Regions from separate parts of the Streptomyces tuirus genome, predicted to be linked through region 1. Evidence: riboswitches for the same ligand, from Rfam matches in the RefSeq annotation. Region 1 holds a riboswitch; each other region holds the start of a gene.
What was found. A riboswitch is a leader RNA that binds a small molecule or an ion and turns the genes downstream of it on or off. The one in region 1 is predicted to bind cyclic di-AMP.
Positions count from the first base shown of each region.

Region 2: it holds a riboswitch for cyclic di-AMP, as region 1 does, so the genes downstream of both, IGS69_RS20625 (transglycosylase SLT domain-containing protein) here and IGS69_RS04030 (C40 family peptidase) in region 1, are expected to answer to the same signal.
Region 3: it holds a riboswitch for cyclic di-AMP, as region 1 does, so the genes downstream of both, IGS69_RS16215 (M23 family metallopeptidase) here and IGS69_RS04030 (C40 family peptidase) in region 1, are expected to answer to the same signal.
Region 4: it holds a riboswitch for cyclic di-AMP, as region 1 does, so the genes downstream of both, IGS69_RS30225 (M23 family metallopeptidase) here and IGS69_RS04030 (C40 family peptidase) in region 1, are expected to answer to the same signal.

Region 1 covers NZ_AP023439.1:852,402-859,633, reverse strand. The annotation lists gene bioB (biotin synthase BioB) at 1-972, opposite strand, end outside; gene IGS69_RS04050 (8-amino-7-oxononanoate synthase) at 1,123-2,250, shown strand; gene IGS69_RS04045 (DUF397 domain-containing protein) at 2,323-2,553, opposite strand; gene IGS69_RS04040 (helix-turn-helix domain-containing protein) at 2,563-3,423, opposite strand; gene IGS69_RS04035 (ATP-binding protein) at 3,637-4,095, shown strand; gene IGS69_RS04030 (C40 family peptidase) at 4,626-5,099, opposite strand; cyclic di-AMP (ydaO/yuaA leader) riboswitch at 5,104-5,305, opposite strand; gene IGS69_RS04025 (hypothetical protein) at 5,651-5,896, opposite strand; partial or broken gene IGS69_RS34515 (ATP-dependent Clp protease proteolytic subunit) at 5,962-6,087, opposite strand; partial or broken gene IGS69_RS35160 (hypothetical protein) at 6,178-6,357, shown strand; gene IGS69_RS04015 (baeRF10 domain-containing protein) at 6,598-7,232, shown strand, end outside.
Region 2 covers NZ_AP023439.1:4,466,723-4,473,954, forward strand. The annotation lists gene IGS69_RS20600 (glycosyl hydrolase) at 1-166, shown strand, start outside; gene IGS69_RS20605 (polysaccharide deacetylase family protein) at 179-934, opposite strand; gene IGS69_RS20610 (glycosyltransferase) at 1,018-2,409, opposite strand; gene IGS69_RS20615 (GNAT family N-acetyltransferase) at 2,431-3,501, opposite strand; gene IGS69_RS20620 (HAD family hydrolase) at 3,688-4,536, shown strand; gene IGS69_RS20625 (transglycosylase SLT domain-containing protein) at 4,500-5,279, opposite strand; cyclic di-AMP (ydaO/yuaA leader) riboswitch at 5,283-5,460, opposite strand; gene IGS69_RS20630 (polyprenyl synthetase family protein) at 5,963-6,973, shown strand; gene IGS69_RS20635 (LolA family protein) at 7,205-7,232, shown strand, end outside.
Region 3 covers NZ_AP023439.1:3,543,902-3,551,133, reverse strand. The annotation lists gene IGS69_RS16235 (GTP cyclohydrolase II) at 1-199, opposite strand, end outside; gene IGS69_RS16230 (MarR family winged helix-turn-helix transcriptional regulator) at 330-845, opposite strand; gene IGS69_RS16225 (dihydrofolate reductase family protein) at 923-2,053, shown strand; tRNA gene IGS69_RS16220 (tRNA-Met) at 2,119-2,192, shown strand; cyclic di-AMP (ydaO/yuaA leader) riboswitch at 2,523-2,679, shown strand; gene IGS69_RS16215 (M23 family metallopeptidase) at 2,691-3,731, shown strand; gene IGS69_RS16210 (aldo/keto reductase) at 3,917-4,861, shown strand; gene IGS69_RS16205 (PrsW family intramembrane metalloprotease) at 4,995-6,341, opposite strand; gene trmB (tRNA (guanosine(46)-N7)-methyltransferase TrmB) at 6,401-7,232, opposite strand, start outside.
Region 4 covers NZ_AP023439.1:6,652,989-6,660,220, forward strand. The annotation lists gene IGS69_RS30215 (DUF6126 family protein) at 1-58, shown strand, start outside; gene IGS69_RS30220 (tyrosine-protein phosphatase) at 75-872, opposite strand; partial or broken gene IGS69_RS34840 (GH36 C-terminal domain-containing protein) at 1,052-1,246, shown strand; cyclic di-AMP (ydaO/yuaA leader) riboswitch at 1,557-1,718, shown strand; gene IGS69_RS30225 (M23 family metallopeptidase) at 1,723-2,634, shown strand; gene IGS69_RS30230 (SGNH/GDSL hydrolase family protein) at 2,859-3,644, shown strand; gene IGS69_RS30235 (TetR/AcrR family transcriptional regulator) at 3,858-4,469, opposite strand; gene IGS69_RS30240 (glutamate dehydrogenase) at 4,566-5,744, opposite strand; gene IGS69_RS30245 (MBL fold metallo-hydrolase) at 5,873-7,138, shown strand.

The DNA.
Region 1 (7,232 bases):
GCCCTCCACCTCGAAGCCCGCATCCGCGATCATCTCCAGGTCGGCCTTGCCGGCCTGGCCCTCACTGGTGAGGTAGTCGCCGAGGAAGATCGAGTTGGCCAGGTGCAGCGCCAGCGGCTGCATCGTGCGCAGATGAACTTCGCGCCCGCCCGCGATCCGCACCTCGACGTCCGGGCAGACGAACCGCGTCATCGCCAGGATCCTGAGGCACCGCTGCGGGGTCAGGTTCCACTCCTTGCCGAGCGGGGTGCCCTCGAACGGGATGAGGAAGTTGACCGGGATCGAGTCCGGGTCCAGCTCACGCAGCGAGAAGACCACGTCCACGAGGTCCTCGTCCGTCTCGCCCATGCCGGCGATCAGCCCGGAGCAGGCGGACAGACCGGCCGCGTGCGCCTTCTGCACGGTGTCGACCCGGTCCTCGTAGGTGTGCGTGGTGGTGATCTCCCCGTACGTCGCCTCGGACGTGTTGAGGTTGTGGTTGTAGGCGTCGGCGCCGGCCTCGCGCAGCCGCTCGGCCTGGCCGTCGGAGAGCAGCCCCAGACAGGCGCAGACCTCGACGCCCTCGTTGTTGTCCTTGATCGTCTTGATCGTCTCGGAGACCCGGTCCACGTCGCGGTCCGTCGGGCCGCGTCCGCTCGCCACCAGGCACACCCGCTTGGCCCCTCCGGCCACACCGGCCGCCGCCGCGTCGGACGCCTGGTCGGGCTTGAGCCAGGTGTACTTCAGGATCCCGGCCGTCGAGCCGAGCCGCTGCGAACAGTACGAGCAGTCCTCGGGGCACAGGCCGGACTTGAGGTTGACGAGATAGTTCAGTTTCACCCGTCGGCCGAACCAGTGCCGACGCACCTTTCCGGCCGCGGCCACCACATCGAGCAGGTCGTCGTCGGACGTCGCGAGGACGGCCAGAGCCTCGTCGCGGGTCGGCAGCTCGCGCCGAAGCCCCTTGTCCACCAGCGTGTTCAGCAGGTCCATGGAATCCGATCCTGTCCTAAGGAGGTGCTCGGGGCAAAGGAGAGTTCGCACAACAGAGTCGCTTCGAGGTGTGGGTATTGCCACACACTGACCTGCTGGTGGTCCCGCTAGTGTCTGTGCACTGCCTACAAATTCCGCGGAGGACCACCCATGGCGTTCGGCTGGATCGACGAGCAGGCGGAGCTGCGCGCCCGCGCCGGACTCGTACGGACTCTGCGCCCTCGTCCGGCCGATTCGCCGCTCCTCGACCTGGCGAGCAACGACTACCTCGGGCTGGCCCGCCACCCCGAGGTCACCGAGGGCGCGGCCCGGGCGGCGCGGACCTGGGGCGGTGGCGCGACCGGCTCCCGGCTGGTCACCGGCACCACCGAACTGCACACCGAACTCGAACGGGAACTGGCCGATTTCTGCGGTTTCGAGGCGGCACTCGTCTTCTCCTCCGGTTACGCCGCCAACCTCGCGGCGGTCACCGCGCTGGCCCCGCACGGCTCCCTGATCGTCTCCGACGCGGGCAACCACGCCTCGCTCATCGACGGCTGCCGGCTCGCCCGCGGGACCACCCAGGTCGTGGCGCACGCCGAGCCGGACGCCGCGCGCAAGGCGCTGGCCACCCATGAGGGCACGGCCATCGCCGTGTCCGACACGGTCTTCTCGGTCGACGGCGACGCGGCCCCCCTCGCCGAGCTGGCCGAGGTCTGCCGGGAACACGGCGCGGGGCTGGTCGTCGACGACGCCCACGGGCTGGGCGTTCTCGGCGACGGCGGCCGCGGGGCCCCGCAGGCGGTGGGGCTCGCGGGCGCGGACGACGTCGTCGCGACGGTCACACTGTCCAAGTCGCTGGGCAGCCAGGGCGGAGCCGTCCTCGGCCCGGCCCGGGTCGTCGGACACCTCGTCAACGCCGCCCGGACGTTCATCTTCGACACGGGACTCGCCCCGGCGGCGGCGGGTGCGGCCCTGTCGGCCCTGCGGCTGCTGCGCGGCGAGCCGCAGCGGGCGGCGCGGGCCCGCGCGGTGGCGGGCGAACTGCACGCACGCCTGACCGCCGCGGGTCTGGAAGCGGTGCGTCCGGACGCCGCGGTGGTCTCGGTGCGGGCGCCCTCTCCCGAGGACGCCGTGCGCTGGGCGGCGCAGTGCCGCGCGGCGGGCCTGGCCGTGGGGTGCTTCCGGCCCCCTTCCGTGCCGGACGGCATCTCACGGCTCAGGCTGACCGCACGCGCGGACCTGACCGCTCAGCAGATCGAACGCGCTGTACAGGTGATCGGAGAGACGCGGCCATGAGTCGGCGAAACGCGGCCATGAGTCGGCGTGACACGGCCGTGCGTCGCACGATGACGGACTGATCGAACGCGGTTACATGCGCTCCACCCCGGCCGCGAACGCCGCCCAGCTCCCCGGGGAGAAGAGCAGCGCGGGTCCGGCCGGGTCCTTGGAGTCGCGCACGGCGAGCAGTCCGGCCCAGGGCGGGGCATCCGGACGCGCGGTCTCGACGCAGTTGTTCGCGCCGGTGCTGTAGCTGCTGCGCAGCCACCGCACACCGTGCAGTTCGATGCTTGAGGGGACGTGACGAGGCAGTGCACGCATGGTGCCTCCTTACGCGCCGGCGGCTGTCCCGGCGATGAAATCCAACGAGTCCTCGGGCGAAAGGGCGTGGATCTGAAGGGCGTTGAAGGCCTCCGTGTAGGCCTGGAGGTCTTCTTTCCGTTCGAGGTAGAGGCTACTCGTCAAGTGGTCGAGAACAACCACATCCAGATCAGAAGTGCTCGAAAATGACAGGATTACGAAAGGGCCGGTGACACCGATGTGCGCCCCGGCGGCGAACGGCAGTACCTGCAGGCGCACTTGGGGAAGCCGGGCGGCCTCGACCAGTCGCTCCAGCTGGCGGGCCATGACCCCGGGTCCGCCCACCTCGCGCCGCAGCACCGCCTCGTCCAGGACAGCGCTGAGTTTCAGCGGGGGATCCGCGCGCAGCACGTCCTGCCGGGCCAGTCGCACCTCGACCAGCGTGTCGAGCCGGTCTTCGGGAAGTCCCTCCACCGCGGCCCTGGTCACCGCACGCGCGTACTCGGGCGTCTGGAGCAGACCGGGCACGACGGTGGTCTCCAGCGTGCGCATCGCACCGGCCTGCGACTCCAGGCTGATGAAGTCCCGGTAGGTCGGCGGCAGTACCCCGCGGTAGGCGTGCCACCAGTGGTGCCGGCCGCCGCTGTCGTCGGAGCCCGCCAACACCATGAGCAGTTCGCGAAGTTGGGAGTCTGTCACACCGTAGGCGTCCAGAAGTAACCGCACATCGGCCGGTTTCACCCCGCTCGTGCCCGTCTCGATCCGGCTGACCTTGGACTGGTGCCAGCCCACCAGCAAGGCCGCCTCACCGCTCGTGAGCCCCGCAGAGGTGCGCAGCGCACGCAGTTCGGCGCCCAGTTTCCGGCGGCGCACCGCGGGACCGTGCTGCATGGGCTCCTCCTTACTCCCTCCGAGCCACCCAAATACGGTCTCGCGTCGCAGAGTTCACCGCTTTGAGCGACAGATATATGCATATCTTGGTGGATCGCCGTCCTTCGGGGGTGTTCTGGTGGCAGTCTGGCGACGAAGCACCAGTCCGGGACCGTACTCGAACCATCCGCTCCGTGTCGGGCTGTGGTCCCGTGGGAAAGGGACGAGGTCGCCATGGCAGACCATCTGGAAGCATCCGTCACTCTGCCGAGCGATCCCGCCTCGGTCTCCGCAGCGCGTGCCTACGTGGTGGGCACGCTGGCGGAGTGGGGTCTGCCGGTGGACACGGAAGTGTCCGACACCGTCCGGCTCATCATCTCCGAACTCGCCACCAACGCCGTCCAGCACACCTTCGGTCAGTCGCCCACGTTCACCGTGGACGTCGAACTGGACCGGGACGAGCACCTGCGCATCGGTGTTACGGACAGCCATCCGCGCTTCCCCAGACGCCTGCCGGCCGCCGTCCAGCAGGACAACGGCCGCGGTCTGGTCATCATCCGCTGGCTGACCGCGGAATGCGGCGGCAGGCTCCGTATCCGCCCCACTCGCGAGGGCGGCAAGACCATCTCGATCGAACTCCCCTGGGTCGTCCCGGTCGGGCCGGTGACGACAGCGGTGCAGCAGGAGCCCTAGCCACACAGGAGCCCCTCAGGAGGACGCGAAAGGCATATCCAGCGGGTGCCCTCCGCGCACCCCGGGCCGCGGGACCCACATCCGGGCCATCCCCACGTGTATGACGCCCGCTCCGCGCCTCGCGCCCGTCACCGGTGCTGAGCCGAAACCTCCCGGTGCGCAGCCGCCCCCCCCGGAAGCCCTGACGGCTGACCGACGGTGTGCCGCAGCGGTGCGGGATCGCGACGCGGCCCCCGGCCGTCTCCTCCGCGGAGGTCTCATCGGCGCCGTCCGTCTCCGTATGCAGCCCCGCCCGCCGCACGTGCCGCGGGAGCAGCTCCCACAGGCCGACGCGGACCAGGAAGGTCGTCGCGCCCGCGGCGACACCGCCGGTCCGGCCCGACGTCACGTCGACCACCAGCAGCGCACGGAACCGCTGAACGCGAACACCAGCACGCTCAGACGGGTGGTGGTGACGGGTAACCACATGACCCCGTGTCACGCTCCGGCGAGCGGCGGCGCGTCAAGGACGCCGCCGCACGCCGGGCGGATCACTTCACGCGTCCGTACCAGACACTCTTGGTCCAGATCTTCTGCAGTCGCACCACGTCCCCGCTCTTCGGGGAGTGCCAGAGCTTGTTCTTACCCGCGTAGATACCGACGTGGTACACGTTGCTGCCCGAGTGGAAGAACACCAGGTCGCCCGCCTTGCGGTTCTTGGCGGAGATGTGGCGCGTCTTGTTGTACTGCTGGGCAGCCGTGCGGGGGAGCTTCTTGCCGGCCTTCTTGAACGAGTAGAGCGTGAGTCCGGAGCAGTCGAACCGGTGCGGACCGGTGGCCCCGTACCTGTAAGGTGCACCCTTCTTGGAGGCCGCGATCTGGAGTGCCTTGGTCGCCGGTGTGGCCGCCGCCGCCTCGGATGCGAAGCCGGGCGCCACGATGGAGCCGCCCACCGCGGCGATGGTGAGCGCCGAGGCCGTGCCGGCCCGGGCCATGAGCGACGGGACACGATTGAGCGCAGTCATGCGCAACCCTTCGTCAGCCGCCTGTGAAGGATGACCTGTCGGATTCGGGCTGACAAAGTTGCCCGGCCGCTGACGCGGCTTCACCCCAAGGGCTGCTCGGGGCCGGTCATGGCGTGACCGTCCCGGCGACCCGTCGTGCTCGGGTCCTCCACTCCTGCCGATCCACTCCTGTCGACCGGTCATCCGGGCGGCGGCAGGACTCGGCGTCCGCCCGGATCGCCCCGCCACAGCGGCGGGGGCTTGTCGTCAGACAGGGATCTTGGCGCATGCCTGTCCGGATTTCCCAACGGAACCGGGGATTTGTGTTGTTACTCACCACTCACCCGTTCGGGTGGACACGTGTGCGTTCGGGCCACTGTCCACTGGTTCGCGGAGCCCCGGACCAGCGATGGAATGCCCCATTCCGTCCACCGGCTACGCGCGTTGCGCAACCGGAACGGTCCGGAAATCCGTCTCCTGCCTACTCCGAACAGCGGTACGTCTTTTGGTCCGTTTCAACTCAGCTCCGGACGCATCGTGGGCGGCGCTGCGTCCGGACCGACGGTTCCGCGTCAACTGACGGACTCCGGGGGCAGGGTGAGCCGGGCGGTGCGCCGCTCGCCGCCCAGCACCAGTGCGTCACGCAGCGCCGTCGCCTTGCCGACCAGGGCCTGGGCGGCGCGTAGTCCGCGGTAGGTGTCGCCGTCCTGGGCGGGGTTGATACGACCGAGCAGGTCGACGACCTCGAGGTAACGCTCGATCAGTTCCGCCTCGGCCCGCGTCAGGGCGGGCAGGGGCGGCAGTTCGGCCGGGAGCACCGGAGCCTCACCGACCGGTCGGCGGGGCCACGGTGGCCTGGCGGCTCGGGATGATCCCGTCGATCAGGCTGATGGATCACCAGGCGGGCGTCGGGCGGCGCGAATCGCTTGCCGGGCGTGCCCGCCGCCAGCAGGACCGAGGCGGCGGCACCGGCCCGGTCCAGGCAGATCGTCGAGCTTCGAGTACGGATCGTCCGTTGCCCGGAGCCCGTGCGTTCGGTGAACTCGGGGAGCGCGTTCCTGGGTCTCTTTGCGTCACCGGAATCTGGTTCTCGGAGGTCGCGGAGCAGCAGGTGGTCAGCGCGGTCTCCACGGTCCGCGAGGCCGCTGCCGCCCCTGGCGCACCCCAGCGGTTCGGCATCGCGGCGGAGCACCGCCGGGCCGGCCCGGCCCAGGCGGTTTCGTCTGGATCAGTGGGCCGTCGTGGCACTGATCGGGACCAGGCTCACCCGGGGGAGTGAAGATCGGGAACTCGTCGACTCGGAGGGCCGTTGTCGACCGGGTGTGCTGCGCCCGGAGCGCAGGACGGCCGCGCGCCACCAGGCCCGGGAAATCGACCGCCCGGGCCTGGTGGCGCCTGACCCGCCCGGCGCGGGCAGCCCCGGAGCGACGGAACGAGTCACGCTGCGGTTGCTGCACCCGCGTCCACCGCGTTACCTGGAACGGGGCCGAGTGAGGCTCACGGAGCGCGAGGAGCGGTGATGATCACGCAAGACCAGGTCGATCGAATTCTCCGGCTGAACGGGAACGGACTACCGTTGGTCTCGCTCTACATCCCCGCGGAACCGGACAGGACGGGCCGCCGCGCGTTCCTGACCCGGGTGGCGAGCCTGCTGGACCGCATCCAGCCCCTCGCGGAGGACCGCTCACTCGAGCACGCCGCGCGGCTCTCGCTCCGCGAGGACATCGCGAAGATCGGGAAATCGCTCGAGGAGGAGCCCCACAGGCCGGGCGCTGTCGCCGTCTTCTCCTGCAGCGGCAACGGCGTCTACGAGCAGGTGTGGCTGCCGCGAAGCACCCGCGAACGCATCGTCGTGGACGCCGATCCGTACGTCCGTCCGATGCTGGGCGTGCTCGACGAGTACTACCGCACCTGCGCGGTCATCGTGGACAAGGGGACCGGCCAGGTCTGGGAGCACTACATCGACGAGGCACGGGAGCTGGAGACGATCCGCGACCGTACGCTGCGCAAGCCCAACTACGCCGCCGGGTTCGCCGAGAACCGGGTCCGCAACAAGGCCGACGAGCTCAGCAAACGGCACTACCGGCGGCTCGTCGGCGAGCTGAAGCAGCTGTTCGGGACCGGGCGCTTCGACCTGCTCGTCGTCGGCGGCCA
Region 2 (7,232 bases), 3.6 Mb from region 1:
GCAGGTGCCCGGGGTGCTGAAGGGCCTGGACGGCGTCAAGGCCGCCCTCCAGTGGAACTACCGGGACCCCGGACCGCACTGCAACCTGGCGCTGGCGAACGACGCGGCCTGGGACAGCCTGCGCAAGGCGGTCGCCGACCCCTACCTCAACCAGCCGCTGCGGTAGTCCCCGCCGGGGTCACCCCGCGAACTCGGGCCCGTGCACCACCGCACGGGCCCGCCGGTACCAGCGCCAGGCGATCGTCTTCGGCCCGTCCCGGTACGGCGCGACCCGCGCGCCCACCCCCGCCAGCCAGCCCTCGACATCGGCGACGGTGTGGGTGCGCCGGACGATGAGCCGGGCGATGCGGTAGCGCTCGTCGCGCTCGGAGCTGAGCGCGTGCCGCACCGCCGTCGCCGTCTCGTAGCCCGCCCGGGCCGACATGGCCCGCACCCGGGGGCTGTTGTAGCCGTGCGGATAGGCGAGGTGCCGGATCTCGTGGCCGAGAGCGTCCTCCAGCACGGCCTTGGAGGTGCGCAGTTCGTACGCCAGGGCCTTGGCGGACAGGGTGTCGAGCTGGGCGTGTGTGACGGTGTGACTGCCGATCTCCATGCCGGAACGTTCAAGCTCCGCCGCCCGGGCCAGGGTCATCATCGGGGCGGGCGGCAGCAGACTGCGGCCGCCCGGGGCGATGGCGCCGGTGGTGAGGTAGGCGGTGGCGGGCAGCCCGCGCGCGGCCAGGACCTCGGCGGTCGGGCCGGGAAGATCGGCGAACCCGTCGTCGAAGGTGAGCAGCACGGGCCGGGGCGGCAGGGGCGCCCGCCCGGCCAGATGATCGGCGACCGTACTGATCGTGACGGGCGTACGCCCGCTGCCGGCGATGACGTCCAGATGCGCCGCGAACTGCCGTGGCGTGACCGTGAACTCGGCGATCCACCCGGGTGGGTCGTCCATCACGGCGTGGTAGAGGAAGACGGGGATGGCCGGGGTGCCCGAGGGCGATATCGGCCCCTCACCACGTGTACGCGCCGACGTCGTCATCTCGCCCCCTGAGCGGTGTTCTCCCCTTGAGCGGTGGTCTCCCGCCGAGCGGTGTTCTCCCCTTGAGCGGTGGTCTTCCGCCGAGCGGTCTTCTCCCGCCGAGCCGTCTTCTCCCGAACCGCCGCGCGCAGCGCGTACCGCGCCCGCAGATAGCCGACGGGCCCGTAGACCATCCCCCTGCGCTGCAACCGCGACAGCCGCCGCGGCCAGGGATGCGTCCGCTCGTCGTGGTCGCCCGGCGGGCCGGCGCCGTCCGCCGTGTCCGTCTCGCGCACCGCCGTCAGCGTGCGGGCGTGGGCGAGGCCGCGGGGCAGCCTCGCGAGGAACGCCGGCAGCAGCGCGGGCCGGTTCACGAGCACCGCGGTGAGATACGCCGTGAGCCCGGCGCCGTAGCCGTACGCCTGGGTCTCCAGGTCCCGCCAGGTCTCCCGGTGGTGGTGCCACACCAGGGCGTACGGCGTGTAGTGCAGCCGGTGCCCCTGGGCCAGGACGCGGACGAAGCCGTAGAGGTCGTCGCCGCCCCGGGCCGCCGTGCCGGCCCCGGTGGCCGGGTCGAAACCGCCGACGGAACGCAGCACCGCCGTGCGGAACGCCATGTTCGCGCCCGAGCCGAACCGCCCGGCCGTGAACGGGAACAGCGGCTCGTCGCCCGGCGGGTGCGCCGGATCGTACGTCCTTGGAGTGAAGCCTTTGGCGAAGCCGCCGTGGCTCTCCAGCAGCACCTGGGCCGGGGTCGTCAGCCGCGCCGGCAGGATCAGCCCGGTGCTGCACCCCAGTCCGGCGTCGGCGGCGAAGGGCGCGGTCAGCTCGGTCAGCCAGCGCGGGTCGGCGACCACGTCGTCGTCGGTGAAGGCGACCACCTCGCCACGCACGGCGTCCAGCCCGGCGTTGTGGGCGGCTGCGAGCCCCGGAACGGGCTCACAGACGTACCGCACGCGCTCGGCGTACTTCCGCTCGATGAGCTCCCGCGTCTCGTCCGTGACCGGTGCGTTGTCCACGACGACGATGTCGAACCGCGGATGGTCCTGCGCCAGCAGCGAGTCCAGCGCCCGCGCCAGCTGCCCGGCCCGCTCCCGGGTCGCGACGACGACGGTCGTGATCGGCGGCTCCCCGGGCCCGGCGAACACGGCCGGCCCGCACTCCGCCCGCGCCCGGTCCGCCAGCACGGCCTTCGCGTCCGCGCCCCCCGGTACCCGCCCGAGCAGCGTGCCCACGGGCCGGCCGCCCCTCCTGACCAGGACGAACACCTCCCCGTGCGTCACCGGCGGACTCCCCGGGCCGGGTCTGAGCACCGCCTCCTCACCGTCGAGGTCCAGCTCGGCGACCTGTACCGCCCCGATGTCCAGGAACCGCCGTATCTCCTCCTGCGCACGCGCCGAACGGGCCATGCGCCCACCCCCCTCGTGAAGTCAGCCACGGCGCAGCCGAGCCGCGCCCTTCAGCGTCCGCGCGGCCAGCGACGCGAGCTGGGGCCTGCTGCGGACGAAGCTGTGCGCGCGGCGTGCCGGTTCGCGGCTCAGCCAGTGCAGTGCCGCGCCCACCCCCGGACGGGTCACCGCGCCCTCGTACACGGGCAGTTCGCCCGTCTTCAGCGCGTCCTTGTACTCGGCCGCGCCCCTGCCCAGGTCGAGCGTGCCGATGCCTTCGGCGGCGGCTGCCTCGGCCATCCGCAGGTGCAGCACCAGACCCGGCGAGAACTTCGAGAACTCCGGGTCGTAGGCCGGGAACCAGCAGGCCAGCACCGAGGCCGAACGCAGCCCGAAGTGCGCGGCGACGGGCCGCTCACCGGCGTACAGCACGGACAGCGTGCCGCTGCACTCCGGCGCCCGGGTCCGGGCCAGCTGCCCGACGAGCCGGGTGATCCACTCCTGGGCGAACCGGTCCCGGCGGCCGGTCCTGCGGTACTGCGCTGACTTCCACTCCATGAGCGTGCGCAGCGCGGCCGGATCGCGTTCGTCGAACACGAAGCGCAGCTCGCCGGCCTGCCGGCCCAGCCTGCGCTCCTTGGCCAGTGTGGTCTTCAGGAACTTCGGCGACTGCGCGCGCAGCACCGACTCGTACGTCTCGTAGCCCTTCTCCACGTCGATGACGTAGGTGGCGTACTCCTCGGCCGCGTACCGGACGAACAGCCGCTGCTCGGCCTCCAGATTGTCGAAGGCGAAGCTCGACAGCGAGCAGGCCCTCAGCAGTTCGCCCGTCTCCAGATCGAGGCCCGGCCGCAGGATCGCGCCCTGCGCGTCCGAGACGCCGAGCCCGATCGCCCGGCCCTGGCCCAACGGGCCCCGTTCGTAGGGCAGGAAGCCGGCCGGCTCCGTGCCCTCGTACACCACGGCCACCCGGGCCCCGGGCCTGACCCGGCCGACGGCATCGGTGAACTCCGGCTCCATGAAAGGGTTGCGCGGTGCCTCCGAGGCGGCGCGCAGCGCACGCCAGCGCTCCCTCTCCCCCTCGCCGAGCTCCCCGGGCCCAGCCACGCGAATGCGCCCACTGCTCAACCTGACCCCCCGATCAAGTCCCCCCTGGACACTTGGAAGGTACCGCTCTATGCGGCCCCACGGGTAGGTAGCGGAGCATGTTGTTGCCAACCGGTGCAGAGGCCTTCAACCGGGCAATCGGCGTCCACCGTGCGATGAAACGAAGGGCCGCACTGTCCGTATTCTCTGATCATGGCCGCACCCCTCGCATATTCACTCATCGCCACCGACCTGGACGGGACGCTGCTGCGCGGCGACGACACCCTCTCCGACCGGTCCCTCGCCGCGCTCGCGCGGGTGGCGGACGCCGGTGCCCAGCACCTCGTGGTGACCGGCCGGCCGGCGCCGAGAGTGCGGCCGCTCCTGGACGACCTCGGGTGCAGGGGGCTCGCGGTGTGCGGACAGGGCGCGCAGGTGTACGACGCCGGCGCGGGCCGGTTGCTGTGGTCCATCAGGCTGGACCGGGAGCTGGCCGAGACCGCCCTCGGCAAGATCGAGGCCGAGGTGGGGCAGGTGTACGCGGCGGTCGACCAGGACGGGGTCGACGGGCTCACGCTGATCGAGCCGGGGTATCTGATGCCGCACCCGACCCTGCCCGCCGTGCGGGTCGACCGGCGCGAGGAGCTGTGGGGCGAGCCCATCAGCAAGGTGCTGCTGCGCCATCCCCACCTGACGGACGACGAGTTGGCGGCGACGGCCCGCTCGGTGGTCGGCTCGCTGGCCACGGTGACGATGTCGGGGCCCGGCACGGTCGAGCTCCAGCCGTGCGGGATCACCAAGGCCACGGGGCTGGCGCTGGCCGCCGAGCATCTGGGACTGCGGCCGGCGGACACCGTCGCCTTCGGCGATATGCCCAACGACATCCCGATGTTCGACTGGGCCGGCCACGGCGTCGCGATGGCCAACGCCCATCCCGAACTCAAGGCCGTGGCCGACGAGGTCACCCTGTCGAACGAGGACGACGGCATCGCCGTCGTCCTCGAGCGACTGCTGGGCGGGACGGCTCAGTACGGGCCGTTGACGTTGTCGATCGAGCCGTAGCGGTCGGCCGCGTAGTTGCAGGCAGCCGTGATGTTGGCGACCGGGTCGTACGGGTCGAAGGGGGTGCCGGCCACGTGGTAGGCGGCGAACGTCGGGTCGATCACCTGGAGCAGGCCCTTGGACGGGGTGCCCGCGGCGGCGTTGGAGTCCCAGTTGTTGATGGCCTGGGGGTTGCCGGACGACTCGCGCATGATGTTGCGGTGGATGCCGTCGTAGGAGCCCGGGATCCCCTTCTGCGCCATGATGTCGAGCGACTCGCGGATCCACCCGTCGAGGTTGTTCGCGTAGGTCTTCGCGGACGCCTGGGTGGCCTTGGCGACGCCGCCGGCGGGCTTGGCGGCCGGCTTGGCGGGGGCCGACGACTTGGTCGCCGTCTTCTTCGCCGCGTCCGTCTTGGTGGTCTTCACCGTCAGCTTCAGACCCGGGTGGATCAGCTTCGGGTTGTCGCCGACGGCGGCGCGGTTGTCCTTGTAGAGCTGCTTCCAGCCGCCCGAGACGTCGTACGTGGCCGCGATGCGGGCGAGCGAGTCGCCCTTGACCACGGTGTACGCGAGGGACTTGGCGGGCTGGGCCGCCCGCTGCACGGACTGTGCGGCGGCGGGTGCGTTCTGGGGCTCGGCGGCGCTCGCGTGGGTGGCGCCGAGAAGCGGAAGGGTGAGTGCTGCTCCGCCGGTACCGGCGGCCATGAGGCCTCGGGTCAGCGGGTTGGTTCCGGGGCGACGGTGCTTGCCTCGTCCGGCCATGGCGATGTTCCTCTCCGGCGCCTGCGAGGTGAGCTGTCGGGTTCGGGCCGGGAGGTGCCCGGCCGCGTACGGCGCTGTGTGCCGTACGCGGCTTCACCCCGAGCCGGGCCGCTGTGCGGACCGGCGACTTACCTGGGTCCCCCGCTCCTGCCACGCGTGAGTGAGTCGGTTCCTGTGGGGAGTCCGGGCGGCGGCAGGATTAGGCGTCCGCCGGACAGGGCCGGAACGTATGCGAGAGCACATGTCGGGAACAAGCGCCTCAGTCACATATCGCGCGGTTGACCTTGGTCGGGGGCGTTTGGGCCGCTTGATCCTTTGCGGAAGCCAAGGCTCAACTGGCTTTCGGGGGAAGGCGTTAGAGGCCGCTGCCGCAGTGACGGGGAAAAGCGGAGGAAGTGATTCAACTCACTGATCACGAGTCCCTGGGGCAATTTTCCTCAAGGGGAATTCACCGACTCATCACGGCAAATCGTGCATAACTCGCTACCCCGGGGTAAGTCGATAAATATCTGTTCTTATAGGTTGATCGAAAACATAAGGGTCGTGATCGGATACCACCCGGCCTGTAACCATGGGCGCTGGCGGTGATCGAAACGTGACCGGATACGCTGACTCGAGTGAGGGCAGCGACCTATCGACAATCCGCGTAATCACCGGCAGACACAGCAGACAGGAGACCCCTCGTGACCGACGTCGGGCCGTTCGGGCTGAGCGTGCGGGACCAGGCTCTGGAGGCCGATGTCCAGGCCGGATTGGCGGCTGTCGAGGAAGGCTTGCTCGAGGCCACCAAGAGTGAGGTGCCCTTCATCACGGAGGCCGCCCAGCATCTGGTCCGGGCCGGCGGCAAGCGGTTCCGCCCGCTGCTCGTCATGCTGTCCGCCCAGTTCGGTGACCGCCACGCGCCCGGCATCGTGCCGTCGGCCGTCGTCGTGGAGCTGACCCACCTCGCCACGCTGTACCACGACGACGTCATGGACGAGGCCGCCGTGCGCCGCGGCGTCGAGAGCGCGAACACCCGCTGGGACAACTCCGTCGCGGTCCTCACCGGCGACTTCCTCTTCGCCCGCGCCTCGCACATCCTGGCCGACCTCGGCCCGGAGGCCGTGCGGGTGCAGGCCGAGGCGTTCGAGCGCCTGGTGACCGGCCAGATCCTGGAGACGGCCGGACCGCAGGACGGCCGCGACCCCGTCGAGCACTACCTGGACGTGCTGGGCGGCAAGACCGGCTCGCTGGTCGCCGTGTCGTGCCGGTTCGGCGCGATGATGTCCGGCGCCGACGACACGGTCGTGGACGTCCTGACCCAGTACGGCGAGCGGCTCGGCGTCGCCTTCCAGCTCGCGGACGACGTCCTGGACATCGCCTCCGACTCCCACGAGTCCGGCAAGACCCCCGGCACCGACCTGCGCGAGGGGATCCCCACGCTGCCGGTGCTGAGGCTGCGCGAGCGGGCGGCCCGGCTCGGGCTCGCCGAGGACATCGCCCTGTCCGAGCTCCTTGACTCCGACCTCACCGACGACGCACGGCACGCCGAGGCACTGCGCCTGCTGCGGGCCCACCCGGCGCTGGAGCAGGCCCGGCAGGACACCGTCCGCTACACCCAGGACGCCCGTTCGGCGCTGGCACCGCTGCCGGAGTGCACCGCGAAGGCGGCGCTCCTGGAGCTGTGCGACGCGGTGGTGCACCGGGCCGGCTGACTCGTCTCCCTCCTGCGACCCCTACGGGTCGGGGGAGAAGTCGCCCCTCCGTGTCATACCCCAGCAGTAGACGGAGTTGAGCCCGGGGTCTGACGTATCTCCCTTGCCGATTTGGTCAGATGGTGACCACGGAAAACACCACTCCTCACCTGTTCGGGTGAGAATGGCGGCTCAGGGACGAGTGCGTGGACGACACGGACAGCCGCCGCCGACCACGGAGGTAGGGCACACATGGCACCGTACGCATCCGACGACAGCA
Region 3 (7,232 bases), 2.7 Mb from region 1:
CCCCGGTCAGGCACTCGGAGTGCAGCCGCACCAGCGGGACCGGGCCGGGCTCGCCGAGGACCATGGCGACGTGCTCCTGGCCGTCGGCCAGGCCGTGGAAGGTGACGAGCTCGGCGTCCGCCTCGTAGCCGTCGTGGAAGCGCAGCGGGACCCGGACGCGCGAGCGCGGGGTGGCGACGACGGCTGGGGTGTCGGGCATGCGGGGCCTCCGGGTTCCGTTCCTGTTCGGCTGCGCAGCCATAGTGCTTCAGATTTGAAGCAGATCCACGATCGGAACCCTACTCGTGCTTCAAATTTGAAGCAATGAGATCCGACCTGTGTGATGCTCGTCACGAACAGGGCGACGACGACCTCCGCCGCCACGGCACGTCGTCCGCCGCCGGCCGGGCCCCGTCCTCCTGGAGACCCTGCGCGATCGCCGTGGAGATCTCCTCCAGCTGCCCCACCTGCTCCTCGCTGAGCCGGTCGAACAGGAAGCCCCGCACGGTCTCGACATGCCCGGGCGCCGCCCGCTCCAGCACGGCGAACCCCTCGTCCGTCAGCGCCGCGATGCTGCCCCGTTTGTCATGGCGGCAGGCCTCCCGCCGCAGCATCCCGTCCTTCTCCAGCCGCGTGACCGCGTACGTCAGCCGGCTGCGCGTGATCTTCAGCCGCTCGGCGAGATCGGTCATGCGCAGCCGCCGTTCCGGGGACTCCGACAGGACGGACAGGATGGAGTAGTACAGGTGCGGCATGCCGGCGTCCTGCTGGAGCTGCCGGTCGATCGCGTCCTCCAGCAGCAGCGAGGCGGCGATGTAGGCGCGCCAGGCGCGCTGCTCATCGGGGCTGAGCCAGCGAGTCGTCATGCCGCCAGTGTAGGTTTGTTTCAAACTTGAACCAAGCCCTGTCCCGTCCCGCCGTCCCGACCAACCGCGGAGCACCGATGCCTCACCCGTACGTCCTGCTGTCCGCCGCCGTCTCCCTCGACGGCTACCTGGACGACACCGGACCCGACCGGCTGCTCCTGTCCAGCCCGGCCGACTTCGACCGGGTCGACGAGGTCCGGGCCGGCGTCGACGCCATCCTGGTCGGCGCCGGCACCATCCGCGCCGACAACCCGCGGCTGCTGGTGAACGCGGAGAAGCGCCGTGCCGCCCGCACGGCGGCAGGAAAGCCCGAGTACCCCCTCAAGGTCACCGTCAGCGGCTCCGGCGATCTCGACCCGGACGCCCGCTTCTGGCACACCGGCGGCGAGAAGGTCCTCTACACCACCGACCGGGGCGCCGAGCGGGCCCGCGCCCTGGGCCTGGCCACCGACGTCGTGCCGCTCGGCGCCGGCCTCGACTGGCGGCGGCTGCTCACGCACCTGCACGACGTCCGGGGTGTGGGGCGGCTCATGGTCGAGGGCGGCGGCCTGATCCACACCCAGCTCCTCACCCAGGGCCTCGCGGACGAACTGCAGCTGGTCCTCGCCCCGCTCTTCGTGGGTGACCCCCGGGCCCCCCGTCTCTTCGGACCCGGCGGCTACCAGGGCGGCCGGCTCCGGCTGCTGGAGTCGCGGCAGATCGAGGACGTGGTCCTGATGCGCTACGAGCCGACCGCCCCGGGCGCCGGCCCCCTGCCCGTCGCCGCCGACCACCACTGGCTGGCCCTCGCCTGCGAACTGGCCGAGCGCTGCCCGCCGTCGGACACGGCGTTCAGCGTGGGCGCGGTGGTGGTCGCCGCCGATGGCACGGAACTGGCCCGCGGCCACTCCCGCGAGGCCGGCGACCCGGTGGTGCACGCCGAGGAGGCTGCCCTCGCCAAGGTCGACCCGGCCGACCCGCGCCTGCCCGGCGCGACGGTGTACAGCAGCCTGGAGCCCTGCGCCCGCCGCGCCTCGCGCCCCGCTCCCTGCGCCCGGCTGATCCTCGACGCGGGCGTACGGCGGGTGGTCACGGCCTGGCGTGAGCCGGACACCTTCGTCACGGACGCCGACGGCAGCGGCCTCCTCGCGGCCGAGGGCGTGGAGGTCGTCGTGCTCCCGGAACACGAGGAGCGGGCCAAGGCCCCGAACCGTCATCTGCCGGGCTGAGCAGGGCCCGGTCGGTGGGTGTGCGCGAGCGGTCCCGCGGATGGCGTACACTGGTGACACAACGACGCGGGGTGGAGCAGCTCGGTAGCTCGCTGGGCTCATAACCCAGAGGTCGCAGGTTCAAATCCTGTCCCCGCTACTGAAGGCCGATGGCCGGAATCCGAAAGGGTTCCGGCCATCGGTGCTTTCCGATGCCCTCCTGGTGCCTTCCTCATGCCTTCCTGATACTTGCCCGGTGGATCGCTACGGTCGGTGAGCGAACCGTCCCGTTCCGCATAACAACTGACGCACCGTCAAAACCCGTCAGTCACTTGCGGCGCGGTCAACTCGCCCGATTTGAACCGGTCGTGGCAGGTAAGTCCGCGCGAAAAAGGTTAATGATCAAGTGGAATCGCTGGAATACCCCTCGCGCCTCCATTAACGTTCGATAACGCAGCGCGGTCGTCCCAGCCGTCACAGAAGGCGGCTCCGTGCGCACGCGCCGAATCCCGAAAGGGAACCGGGGAACCATCACTTGGGGTGAATCGGGCGGATGCCACCGTGGAAGCACGGCAGGTATACGCGCGTAGGAGACCTTCCTGCTCCGAACCCGTCAGCTAACCCGGTAGGCGAGAAGGAAGGAAAGGAGTACGCCCACGTGGCGTCCAACCGGCCTGCCCCCGCGGCCCCGTACGCGCCGAAGCGCGAGAACGACACCTTCGGCTTCGGCGGTCAGCGCACCGACGAGGGCCCGTTCCAGGAGTGGAACCCCACCGAGGAGTCCATCCGTCCCGTCCGTGGCCGGCATCGCGTCACCAAGCAGCGCGGCGGAGGTCTCGCCCGCAGCTCCACCGTCCTGGGCGTCGGCGTCATAGCCGCCGTGGGTGCCGGCGGTATGGCCAGTGCCCAGACCGGCAAGCCCCCGGTGTCCATCTCCGTGCCGGACCTGCCCTCGGTGGGTTCCCTCATCTCGGACGACGACACCCCCGAAGGTTCCGCCACCCCGCTCAGCAGTCTCGGCACCGCCACTGCGGACACCGCGCAGGACGCGTCCGGCGCCCGCACCGGCGCCGGTGACGCGCTGCGTGCCCGGATCATGGCGCAGGTCGAGCACCAGCAGGAGCAGATCGAGACCAAGGCCGCCGAGGACGCCGCTGCCGCCGCCGAGAAGGCGGCCAAGGAGGCCGTCGCCAAGGCGGAGCAGGAAGCCAAGGCCAAGGCCGCCGAGGCCAAGAAGAAGGCGGAGGCGGAGGCCGAGAAGAAGGCCGAGGCCGAGCGGCTTGCCGCCCTCGCCAAGCAGTACACGCTGCCGACCTCCTCGTACACCCTCACCTCGACGTTCGGCCAGGCCGGTGCCTACTGGTCCTCCGGCTACCACACCGGCCTCGACTTCGCCGCTCCCACGGGCACGCCGATCAAGGCCGTGCACAGCGGCACCATCACCGAGGCGGGCTGGAACGGCTCCTACGGCTACAAGACCGTCCTCACCCTCGATGACGGCACCGAGATCTGGTACGCGCACCAGTCCTCCATCGGCGTCAGCGTCGGCCAGAAGGTCAGCACCGGCGACGTCATCGGCCGCGTGGGCGCCACCGGCAACGTCACCGGGGCGCACCTGCACCTCGAGGTCCACTCCGGTGGATCCTCCAGTGGCATCGACCCGGTGGCCTGGCTGCGGGGCAAGGGGCTGACTCCCTGAGCAGTGCACGTTCCCTGAGCAGTGCACGTTCCCTGAGCAGTGCACCTTTTTTGAGCAGTGCACCTTCTCTGAGGCATCGACGGCCCTGACGACGACCCTCCGACGTCAGGGCCGTCGGCTGTGTTTACGGGAGTTTTGCGTCCGTTGCGGAATGGGGCGTTCCTGCGCGGTCGTTGACACCGGGCATGACGTCTCTTCGCAAGCTCGGCACTTCCGGCCTCGAGGTCTTCCCCCTCGCCCTCGGCGGCAACGTCTTCGGCTGGACCGCCGACCAGGACCGGTCGTTCGCCGTCCTCGACGCCTACACCGCCGCCGGAGGCAACTTCGTCGACACCGCCGATGTCTACTCGGCGTGGGTCGACGGCAACCAGGGCGGTGAGTCCGAGACCATCCTCGGCACGTGGCTCGAGGCACGCGGCAACCGCTCCGACGTCGTCGTCGCCACGAAGGTCAGCCAGCACCCCGACTTCCGGGGCCTGTCCGCTGCCACCATCAAGGCCGCCGCCGACGCCTCCCTGCGGCGCCTGCGCACCGACTACATCGACCTCTACTACACGCACTTCGACCAGCCCGACGTGCCCGTCGAGGAGATCATCGGCGCGCTCGACGAACTCGTGAAGGCCGGCAAGGTGCGGCACATCGCCGCCTCCAACATCTCCGCCGAGAGGCTGCGGGCGTCCCTGGAGTTTTCCGACCGCGAGGGTCTCGCGCGGTACGTCGCCCTCCAGCCGCACTACAACCTGGTCTCCCGTGACACGTACGAGGGTGAGCTCCAGGGCCTCGCCGAGCGGGCCGGCCTCGCCGCCGTTCCGTACTACGCGCTCGCGTCCGGCTTCCTCACGGGCAAGTACCGGCCGGGTACGCGGGTCGAGAGCGCGCGGGCGGGCGGTGCCGCCAAGCATCTGGAGACCGAGCGGGGGCGGCGGGTTCTCGACGCGCTCGACGAGGTCGCCGCAGCGCACGACGCTCCCGTCGCCACGGTGGCCCTCGCCTGGCTCGCCGCCCAGCCGACCGTGGTGGCGCCGATCGCCTCGGCGCGGACGGTGGAGCAGCTGCCCGCACTGCTCGGCGTGGGGGAGCTGACGCTCTCGGAGGCCGAGGTGGAACGGCTCACGGAGGCCTCGGCCTGAGGTTCACGGGGGCCTCGGCCTGAGGTTCACGGGGGCCTCGGCCTGAGCGGGACCCGGAGGCCTCGGCCTGAGGCTCACAGGGGCCTCGGCCTGAGGTTCACGGGGGCCTCGGCCTGAGCGGGCCCCGGGGGGCCTAGGAGCGGTAGGGGTTGTACGCGGGGTACGGCGCCGGCTGGTGGCCGTACCCGTACACCCCGTACACCGGCCAGGGCGGGGCCGTCACCGGGACGGGAGGGGCGGTGATCCGGGCCGCGTGGTCCAGCGCGGGGCGGGCCACCTCCCGGCGCCGCCACAGTTCGCCGAGCAGTTCCCGCTCCCGTACGGCGAAGTCCGCCCCGGGGCTGCCCCGCCGGGCCCGGTGCCGCAGGAACGCCAGGGACGTCGCGTACGCCTCGTAGCGGGCCACCTCCCGGGCCGCCGCCCTGCCCGCGTGCCGGCGGGCGTACTGCCGGGCGATCCGCCGAGCCCGCATCGAGCCGAGCGCGTATGGCTCGGCCGGGGTCAGCCAGCCCGCCACGGCGTAGGCCGGCAGCTCCGCCCGTACGGTCTTCAGCTCCCGCTGCCGCGTCCAGATCACCAGCCACGTCAGCAGCCCGAAGATCGGCACCATGAACGCCGCGTACACGGCGAAGAACCCGTACTCGCCGAAGGCCGACGAGCCGTTCCACATCGCGTGCATCCCCATCGCGAGCAGCAGCCCGCCGAGCGGGAAGGCGACCCGGCGCAGCGGCCGGCGGTGCGCCGCGAGTGCGGCGATGCCGAAGCCGATGCCGGTGAGGACCGTGAACAGCGGGTGCGCGAACGGCGACATGACGATGCGCACGAAGAAGGTCGCCGCCGTGACGGAGGCGATGCCGCTGCCGCCGGTGAGCTGGTCGGTGCCGAAGGCCGTGCCGAGGTAGAGGATGTTCTCGGTGAACGCGAAGCCGGTGGCCGTCACGCCGGCTATGACGACCCCGTCGACGATGCCGGTGAAGTCGCGGCGCCGGAAGAGGAAGACCAGGAGGACGGCCGCCGCCTTGGCCGACTCCTCGACCACCGGCGCTATCACCGTCGCGCCGAGGGTGTCCGCGCTGGACGGGTCCGCCGTCGCCGTCGCTATCCATCTCGTCGCGAAGCTGTTGGCGACGATCGCTATCAGCGCCGCCGCGCAGGCGCCCCAGGCGAAGCAGAACAGCAGGTTCCGCCAGGGGCCGGGTTCCACGCGGTCCAGCCAGCGGAACGCGGCTATCAGCAGGGGCACCGGGAGGACGGCCAGCCCCAGCCCGACCAGGAACCCTTCCGTGCCGGTCTCCTCGCGGACCAGGGCGAGGATGACCAGGCCGGATATCGCGAGCAGTGTGCTCAGCGCGCCGTAGCGGACCCAGGCGTGGTGCCACCAGTGGGCGTGCCGCGAAGAGCCGGCCGTGCCTGGGCCGGCGAAGGGTGCGCCGTCGGGGGGACCGCTGGGGTACGACGGATGTGGGGGGCTGGTGGCCACGGCATTGACCCTAACGACGGATGGGCGCTGTCCGCAGGCGGGAGAGGTGCCAGGGGTGGTCAGGCGCCGACGGGGGGCTGGTCCGGCTGGTCGGGGTGGTCGGGCTGGTCGGGGTGGTGGGGCTGGTTCGGCTGGTCGGGGTGGATCGGCTGGTCCACGTGCTGTACGCGGCGGAAGAGGAGGTCGTTCACGACATGTCCCTTGTCCAGTCCCTGGCCCTCGAAACGGGTCAGCGGCCGGAAGTCGGGGCGCGGCGCGAAACCGCCGTCCGCCTGGGTGTTCTCGAAGTCGGGGTGTTCCGTGAGGACCTCGAGCATCTGCTCCGCGTACGGCTCCCAGTCGGTGGCGCAGTGGACGATCCCGCCGGGTCTGATGCGGGTGGCGGCCAGGGTCAGGAAGTCGGGCTGGATGATCCTGCGCTTGTGGTGCCGCTTCTTGGGCCAGGGGTCCGGGAAGTAGACGCGGAGGCCGTCGAGGGTGTCCGGGGCGAGCATCTCGCGCAGGAGGATGATCGCGTCGCCGTTGCCGACGCGGATGTTGGACAGGCCGTTGCGGTCGGCGAGGTTGAGCAGGTTGCCCTGGCCGGGGGTGTGAACGTCGACGGCGAGGATGTTCGTGGCGGGGGCGGCCGCGGCCATCTGGGCTGTGGCCTCGCCCATGCCGAAGCCGATCTCCAGGACGACGGGGTTGTCGTTGCCGAACAGATCCGGCAGGTCGAGGGTCCGGCTGCCGTCGATGTCGAGGCCCCACTTGGGCCACAGCCGCTGTAGCGCGTCCGCTTGGCCGGCGGTGACGCGGCTGCGGCGGGGCTGGAAACTCCGGATCCGCCGCTCGAAGTGCGACCCGGCGGGGTCGGCCTTCGGCCCGTCGGGGAAACGCGGCTCGCCCTTG
Region 4 (7,232 bases), 5.8 Mb from region 1:
CGCGGGCCACATCTTCGCCGCGTTCATTTACCTGCTCTTCGCGCTCGGCGCGAAGTAGCCCGCGTCCCGGCGTCTCAGTCGAGGAGCCGCTCGCGCAGCCGCTCCCGGGTCTCCGGAGTGAGCTCCAGCCCCTTCTCCAGGTAGGCGTCGACGCCGCCCCAGGTCTCCTCGATGGTGTCGAACGCCGCCGTCAGGTACTCGGCGCGCGCGTCGAACAGGGGGCTGAGCAGCTCCATGACCTCGGGCGAGTAGGCCGAGGCCGCGGAGCTGCTGCGGTGCACCTTGTAGCGGCGGTGCTTGGCGTTCGACTTCAGGTAGTCCTCGACGATCGCCTCGCGCTCGACGCCCAGCGCCAGCAGCGTCACCGCGACGGACAGACCCGCGCGGTCCTTGCCCGCCGCGCAGTGCATCAGCGCGGGGACGCTGTCCCGCGCCAGCGCGTGCAGCACCCGGGAGTGCTCGTCGGTGCGGTGCTTGATGATCGTGCGGTACGAGGCGATCATGCGGCCCGCGCCCTTGCCGTCCGAGAGGATCGCGCGCAGCTGGTCCAGGTCGCCGTCGCGGACCATCTTCCAGAACTCGGCGCCGTCGGCGGGGTCGCTCAGCGGCAGGTTCACATTGCGCACGCCGGGCAGCTCGACGTCGGGCCCCTCGAGCTTCTGGTCGGCCGCGTTGCGGAAGTCGAAGATCGTGTGCAGGCCCAGAGCCGTCAGGAAGGCGGCGTCCTGACCGGTCGCGTGGGCGAGGTGGCCGCTGCGGAACAGCACCCCCTGCCGCACCCGCCGTCCGTCCACGGTCGGAAGTCCGCCCACATCACGGAAGTTGCGCACTCCGGCCAGCTCGGGCTCGGTCGACGGGACCTGCTGTGTCACGAGGGCTCCTCCCCTTCGGCGCCGCCGCCGCGGCTCGTCGGCGGGCACGTCTCGACGATACGACATGCCTGCCTGGGGCAATGAGTTGTCCACAGGCGTTCCCCGGAGCCCCCACAGCTCCGAAAACGGTCGTACGTGGTGCTCTCCGGGCCGGCCGGCAGCTACGCCGTCCATGTCACCTCGCCTGGCTCCAGGTGCAGCGCTACGGCGAGCCCGTGCCGGCCCTACGGCTGCGCGGCCTCGAACCGGCAGCCTCGTACAAATGACTCGAAACGGGCGAAGTTCACCGAGGGGCCGTGCTGCTGCATCACGGTCTTCACCTCGGCCTGCACGGGGATCTGGACGCCGCGGTCGCCCGGCTTAAGCGGAAGTAGTCGTTCTGTCCGAATAGGGAGCTTCGGCCGCTAAGGCGTAACGTGCCCCGATCGTAAGGGAGATGAGGTCGGGGTGCGTGACCATCGTCATATCCGTGACGATGTGTTGTTGCCATGTTCACGTAATTCGCGCGTTATTCAGGCCCATTGAGGAATGCGGGAGATCGGTAATCCACGCTCGGTGACGGCACTTGTGCCGACGCGTCAGGGAAAACACCGTTCCCGCGCAACCGCAAGCTTGTCCTATTGCGTCTCGGTCGCTTACGTTCCACACCAATCCGGACGGACGCCTAATCCTGCCGCCGCCCGGAGTCCGCACACACTGACCCGACGTACGGCAGGAGCGGGGGACCCACAGGTAAGACGCCTGTTCCGGTTCCCGGAACGGCTTGGGGTTAAGTCGCGCCACGGCGCGGCCGGGCATCTCCAGCTCGCACCCGACAGCTCACCTCGCAGGCGACGGAGAGGAATTCGCCATGCCCGCGAAGGGTAAGCACCGCCGCCCCAAGACTCAGCGTTTCACCCGCTCCATCGCCGTCGCCGGAACCGGCGGGGCCGCTCTCGCCCTGCCGCTCATGGGGGCCGCCGGCGCCCACGCCGCCACCCCGCAGTCGGCTCCGGAAAAGGCCGTCCAGTCCGCCCCGGCAGCCGAGAAGAAGGCCGCCGAAAAGGCCAACGGCCCCCGCACGTACACCGTGAAGGCCGGCGACTACCTCGCGAAGATCGCCGACGACCAGAACGTCAGCGGCGGCTGGAAGAAGCTCTACTCGGACAACCGTGACGCCGTCGGCTCCGACCCGTCGCTGATCCACCCGGGCCTGAAGCTGTCGATCGGCAAGAAGGCCGCGAGCGCTCCGAAGGCCTCGGCCCCGTCCGCTCCGAAGGCCTCGGCCCAGAAGCCGTCCGCCGAGTCGGCCCCGAAGGCCGAGACCGCCGCCAAGCCGGCCGCCGCCAAGCCCGCCGCCGAGAGCAACTCCAGCGGCTACGCCCTCCCGGTGGACGGTGCCACCGTCAGCACCCCGTACCGCATGTCCGGCAGCATGTGGTCCAGCGGCTACCACACCGGTGTCGACTTCGTCGTCCCGACCGGCACCTCCCTCAAGGCCGTCGGCGCGGGCGAGGTCGTCTCCGCCGGCTGGGGCGGCGCGTACGGCAACCAGGTCGTCATCAAGCTGAACGACGGCCACTACGCCCAGTACGCCCACCTGTCCCAGCTCTCCGTCTCGGCCGGCCAGACCGTGACGGCCGGGCAGCAGGTCGGCCTGTCGGGCGCGACCGGCAACGTGACCGGACCGCACCTGCACTTCGAGATCCGCACCACGCCGGACTACGGCTCCGACGTCGACCCGGTCGCCTTCCTGCGCTCGCACGGCGTCTCCGTCGGCTGACCGACCGCACGACCACCTGCCTGACACGCCTCCGAAGGCCGGACCCCGATCCCCGGGTCCGGCCTTCGGTGTGTGCGGACGAGCGGTGTATTCCGAGGTTGGCGAACACTTTAGGCGTGGCTTATCTCACCGACCGTCAACCCTTGCCTACGGTCGCGTAGGTCACATTCGAAGGTGAATCATGAGTTGCTGTGGCAGACGATTCGAAGAGTGACAGCAGAGCAGTGATCGGGTCGTACGTGTCGGTGGGGGACAGCTTCACCGAGGGCGTCGGCGACCCCGGCCCCGACGGGGCGTTCGTCGGCTGGGCCGACCGGTTCGCCGTCCTGCTCGCCGACCGCAGGCCCGAGGGCGACTTCCAGTACACCAATCTCGCCGTACGCGGAAAGCTCCTCGACCAGATCGTGGCGGACCAGGTGCCGCGGGCCGTCGACATGGCCCCGGACCTCGTCTCGTTCTGCGCCGGGGGCAACGACATCATCCGGCCCGGCACCGACCCGGACGAGGTGGCCGAGCGCTTCGAACGGGCGCTGGCCCGGCTCACCGCCGTATCCGGCACGGTCATGGTGACGACCGGTTTCGACACCCGTGGCGTGCCCGTGCTCAAGCACCTGCGCGGCAAGATCGCCACGTACAACGGACACGTCCGGGCCATCGCCGACCGGTACGGCTGCCCGGTCCTGGACCTGTGGTCCCTGCGCAGCGTGCAGGACCGCAGGGCCTGGGACGCCGACCGGCTGCACCTGTCTCCCGAGGGGCACACGCGCGTGGCGCTCCGCGCGGGCCAGGTGCTCGGCCTCGACGTGCCGGCCGACCCCGAGCAGCCGTGGCCCCCGCTGCCCCCGCGCGGCGCTTTCGACATGCGGCGCGACAACGTCGCGTGGGCGCGGGAGTTCCTGGTGCCGTGGATCGGGCGCCGGCTGCGCGGGGAGTCGTCCGGTGACCATGTGACGGCCAAGGGGGCGCTGTCGCCGGACGACATCAGGATGCGGATCGCGTCGGTGGCGTGAGAGCGGCTCCGGCGCGTGCGGGCCGTACCGGGTGGGACCCCGGTACGGCCCGCACGCGTCGTGGCCCTGGCTTACGGGGCGAGCCGGGCGTGCCGGGCGGGCTGGGGATGCCGGACGTGCTGCCGGGCGGGCCAGGGATGCCGGACGTGCTGCCGGGCGGGCTGGGGATGCCGATGCCGGCTCTCGCGGGGTCGCCGTCCCTGCGCGACACCGTCAGGGCGCCGGCCGCTCCCACGGCAGGCCCAACTCGCGGGACAGTGCCTCCTCCACCCACTCCTGGGCCCGGGCTCGCGGCACCGCCCCGGCGTAGGACGTCAGCTGCACGGCGAGACCGTCGAGGAGGGCGGTGAGCCGGAAGGCCGTGCCGGCCGGGTCCTGACAGCGGAACTCGCCGGCCGCCACGCCCTCCGCGATGACCTCGGCGAGCGCCGCCTTCCACTGCCGGTCGAGGTCCTGGGCGACCTCCCGCAGCGCGGGGTCGCGCAGCGCCGCCGCCCAGCCCTCGATCCACAGCCGCCAGCCCTTGGCCGTCCCGGTGGGGGCGTACCACCGCACGGCCGACCGCAGCCGGCGCAGCGCCGGTGAACGACGGCCGAGCAGCTTGCGCAGATGCGCCAGGTCGCCCTCCGCGGCGTGCCGGAACGCGGCGGCCACCAACTGCTCCTTCGTGGAGAAGTGATAGAGGACCAGCGCGTTGCTGACGCCGAGCGCCGAGGCCACGTCGGCGATCCGGACCGCCGCCACACCCCTCGCCTCGATCTGCTCGATGGCGGCCCGCAGCAGATCCCCGCGCCGCTGGGCCACACTCAACCGGACTCTCGTCACGCCGTCACCCTACCCACGCGCGTGCGGCCCCTCGACGGAGTGTTTCGGCCTGTCCGGCAGGGCCCGCGAGGGCTGCCGCCGCGGAGGGCGGGCGCCTCACCGGAACCAGCCGAACCGCTCCGCGATCACCGGAAGCCGGTCCGCCGCGAGGGCGTGGGCGGCGGCGCGCGGCGTCACCTCGTCGGTCCGGGCGCGGTCCAGCATCCGCTCGACCAGCGCCCGCATCGAGCGGCGGGTGTACGCGAACGCCTCCTCGGCGTCCGCACCGATGTCCCCGAACAGCGTCCACCACCACCAGGCGTTCGTCCCCGAGTTGACCACGACGTCCGGCAGCACGGTCACCCCGCGCGCGGCGAGCAGCACCTCCGCCTCCGGGCGTACGGGCATGTTGGCCGCCTCGACGACCCAGCGGGCGGTGATCCGCTCCTGGTTCACCGTGTCGATCGCGTACGACACGGCCGCCGGCACCAGCACGTCCGCGTCGGCCGACAGCCAGGCCTCGCCCGGCAGTTCGCCGTCGCCGGGGCGCAGCGCCGAGCGGTCCACCGTGCCGTGCGCGTCCCGGGCGGCCAGCAGCGCCTCGACGTCGAGGCCCGCCGGGTTGGCGATCGTGCCCTTGAGGTCGGCGACGGCCACGACCGTGAGCCCCGCGCGCGTGAGAAAGCGCGCCGTGGCCCCGCCCATCGTGCCGAGGCCCTGGAGGGCGACCCGCGTCCCGGTGTACGGCACCCCGGCCCGGTCCAGGGCGGTCAGGGCCGCCTCCGCCACACCGCAGCCGCCGACCAGCTCGTCCAGACCGATGCCGTCGACCTCGACAGCGAACGCGTCCCGCAGCCGCCGCCGGGCCTCGGCCTCGTCGTCCAGCAGCGGATAGACGGCCTGGATCGAGGAGACCAGCCCCGCCTCGGCCGTGGCCCGGTCGACCAGGTCCTGGGTCAGCCCCAGGTCCTCACCCGTCGTCCAGCAGCTCTCTATGTACGGCCGCATCGCGCGCAGGTAGCGCACCAGCAGCGGGTACGCCTCCGGATCCCGGGGGTCGCAGTCGATGCCGCCCTTGGCGCCGCCCAGCGGGACGTAGCGGTTCGCCGGGTCGTAGTGCAGAGCTTCCTTCACCGTCATGCCGCGGGCGAGACCCGCGACCTCGTCCAGGGTGCAGCCCGCGCGCATGCGCAGACCGCCGCTGGACACTCCGCGCACCAGCCGGTCGACGACCAGGAAGCCCTGTCGGCCCGTGAGGTGATCGGTCCAGGTCAGGGACAGCAGGGGGGTGGCCATTCGGGCTCCTTCGCCGCCGGGATACTGAATCACCGGTCAGTATCTCCTCCGATGGGACCCCTGTGATCCGGTGTTGTCGGAGGGGCCGACCATAATGGAAAGCCTGACCGACTCCACCTGGAGGTACCGTGGCCGGTTTCCGTACCCTGAGCTCCGGGCTCCGCGCGCTCCGGCCAGGGGCGTTCGGCGCGGATCCGAGCGGTGAGCGCATGGCGCGCATCCGCAGATCGCCCCACTTCAAGGACGGGGTCTTCCAGAACCCCGGCGGCCCCGCGCGGACCCGGCCCTCGGGCTCGGCCCTGGACTTCGCGAAGGTCTTCTTCGACAAGGACACCCGGCCCCGCCGCGCTCCGAAGGGCACCGTCCCGGTGCACTCCACCACCCTCGCCGACATCGCCCGGCCCCCGGCCACCGGCCTGCGGCTGACCTGGATGGGGCACTCCAGCGTCCTCGCCGAGATCGACGGCCGGCGCGTCCTGTTCGACCCGGTGTGGGGCGAGCGCTGTTCCCCCTTCCCCTTCGCCGGGCCCAAGCGGCTGCACCCCGTGCCCTTGCCGCTCGCCGCGCTCGGCCCGGTCGACGTCGTGGTGATCTCGCACGACCACTACGACCATCTGGACATGCCCACCATCAAGGCGCTCGCGGGCACGGACACCCTGTTCGCGGTGCCCCTGGGCGTCGGCGCGCACCTGGAGCACTGGGGCGTCTCCGCCGGCCGGCTGCGCGAGCTGGACTGGCACGAGACGACGAAGATCGGCGGCCTCACCCTGACCGCCACCCCGGCCCGGCACTTCTGCGGCCGCGGGCTGCGCAACACCCAGCACACCCTGTGGGCCTCCTGGGTCGTCGCCGGGGACGAGCACCGGATCTACCACAGCGGTGACACCGGCTACTTCGACGGCTTCAAGGAGATCGGCGCCGAGCACGGGCCGTTCGACGCCACGATGATCCAGATCGGTGCTTACTCGGACTTCTGGCCCGACATCCACATGACCCCCGAGGAGGGCATGCGCGCCCACCTCGACCTCCAGGGCGGGCCGGAGCACGGTCCGATGCTGCCGATCCACTGGGCGACCTTCAATCTGGCGACCCACCCGTGGGCGGAGCCCGGCGAGGGGACGCTCGCCGCCGCCCGCGCGGTGGGCGCCGGTCTCGCCCTGCCCCGGCCGGGCGAGCCCTTCGAGCCCACGGCCGGGACAGTGCCGTCTCAGCCGTGGTGGCGTGGGGTGGCGCTCGCTCCGGCGGGCGGTCGCGCGGCCGGGGAGGCCCTCGCCGGAGCCGGTATCAAGACCGCGTCGGACGCGGCAGCCATGGCCCAGGCTGACACGGTGAGTGACGATGGTCGCGAGGCCGGCCAGGGCACCGAGGACCCCGAGACGCTCCCGGCGAGCTGACCCGGGGCGTACGGCAGACCGACGGCGAGGGCCGGGGAGCGAGAGGCTCCCCGGCCCTCGCCGTCGGTGCGTGACCGCTTCTGACCAGGTCGGA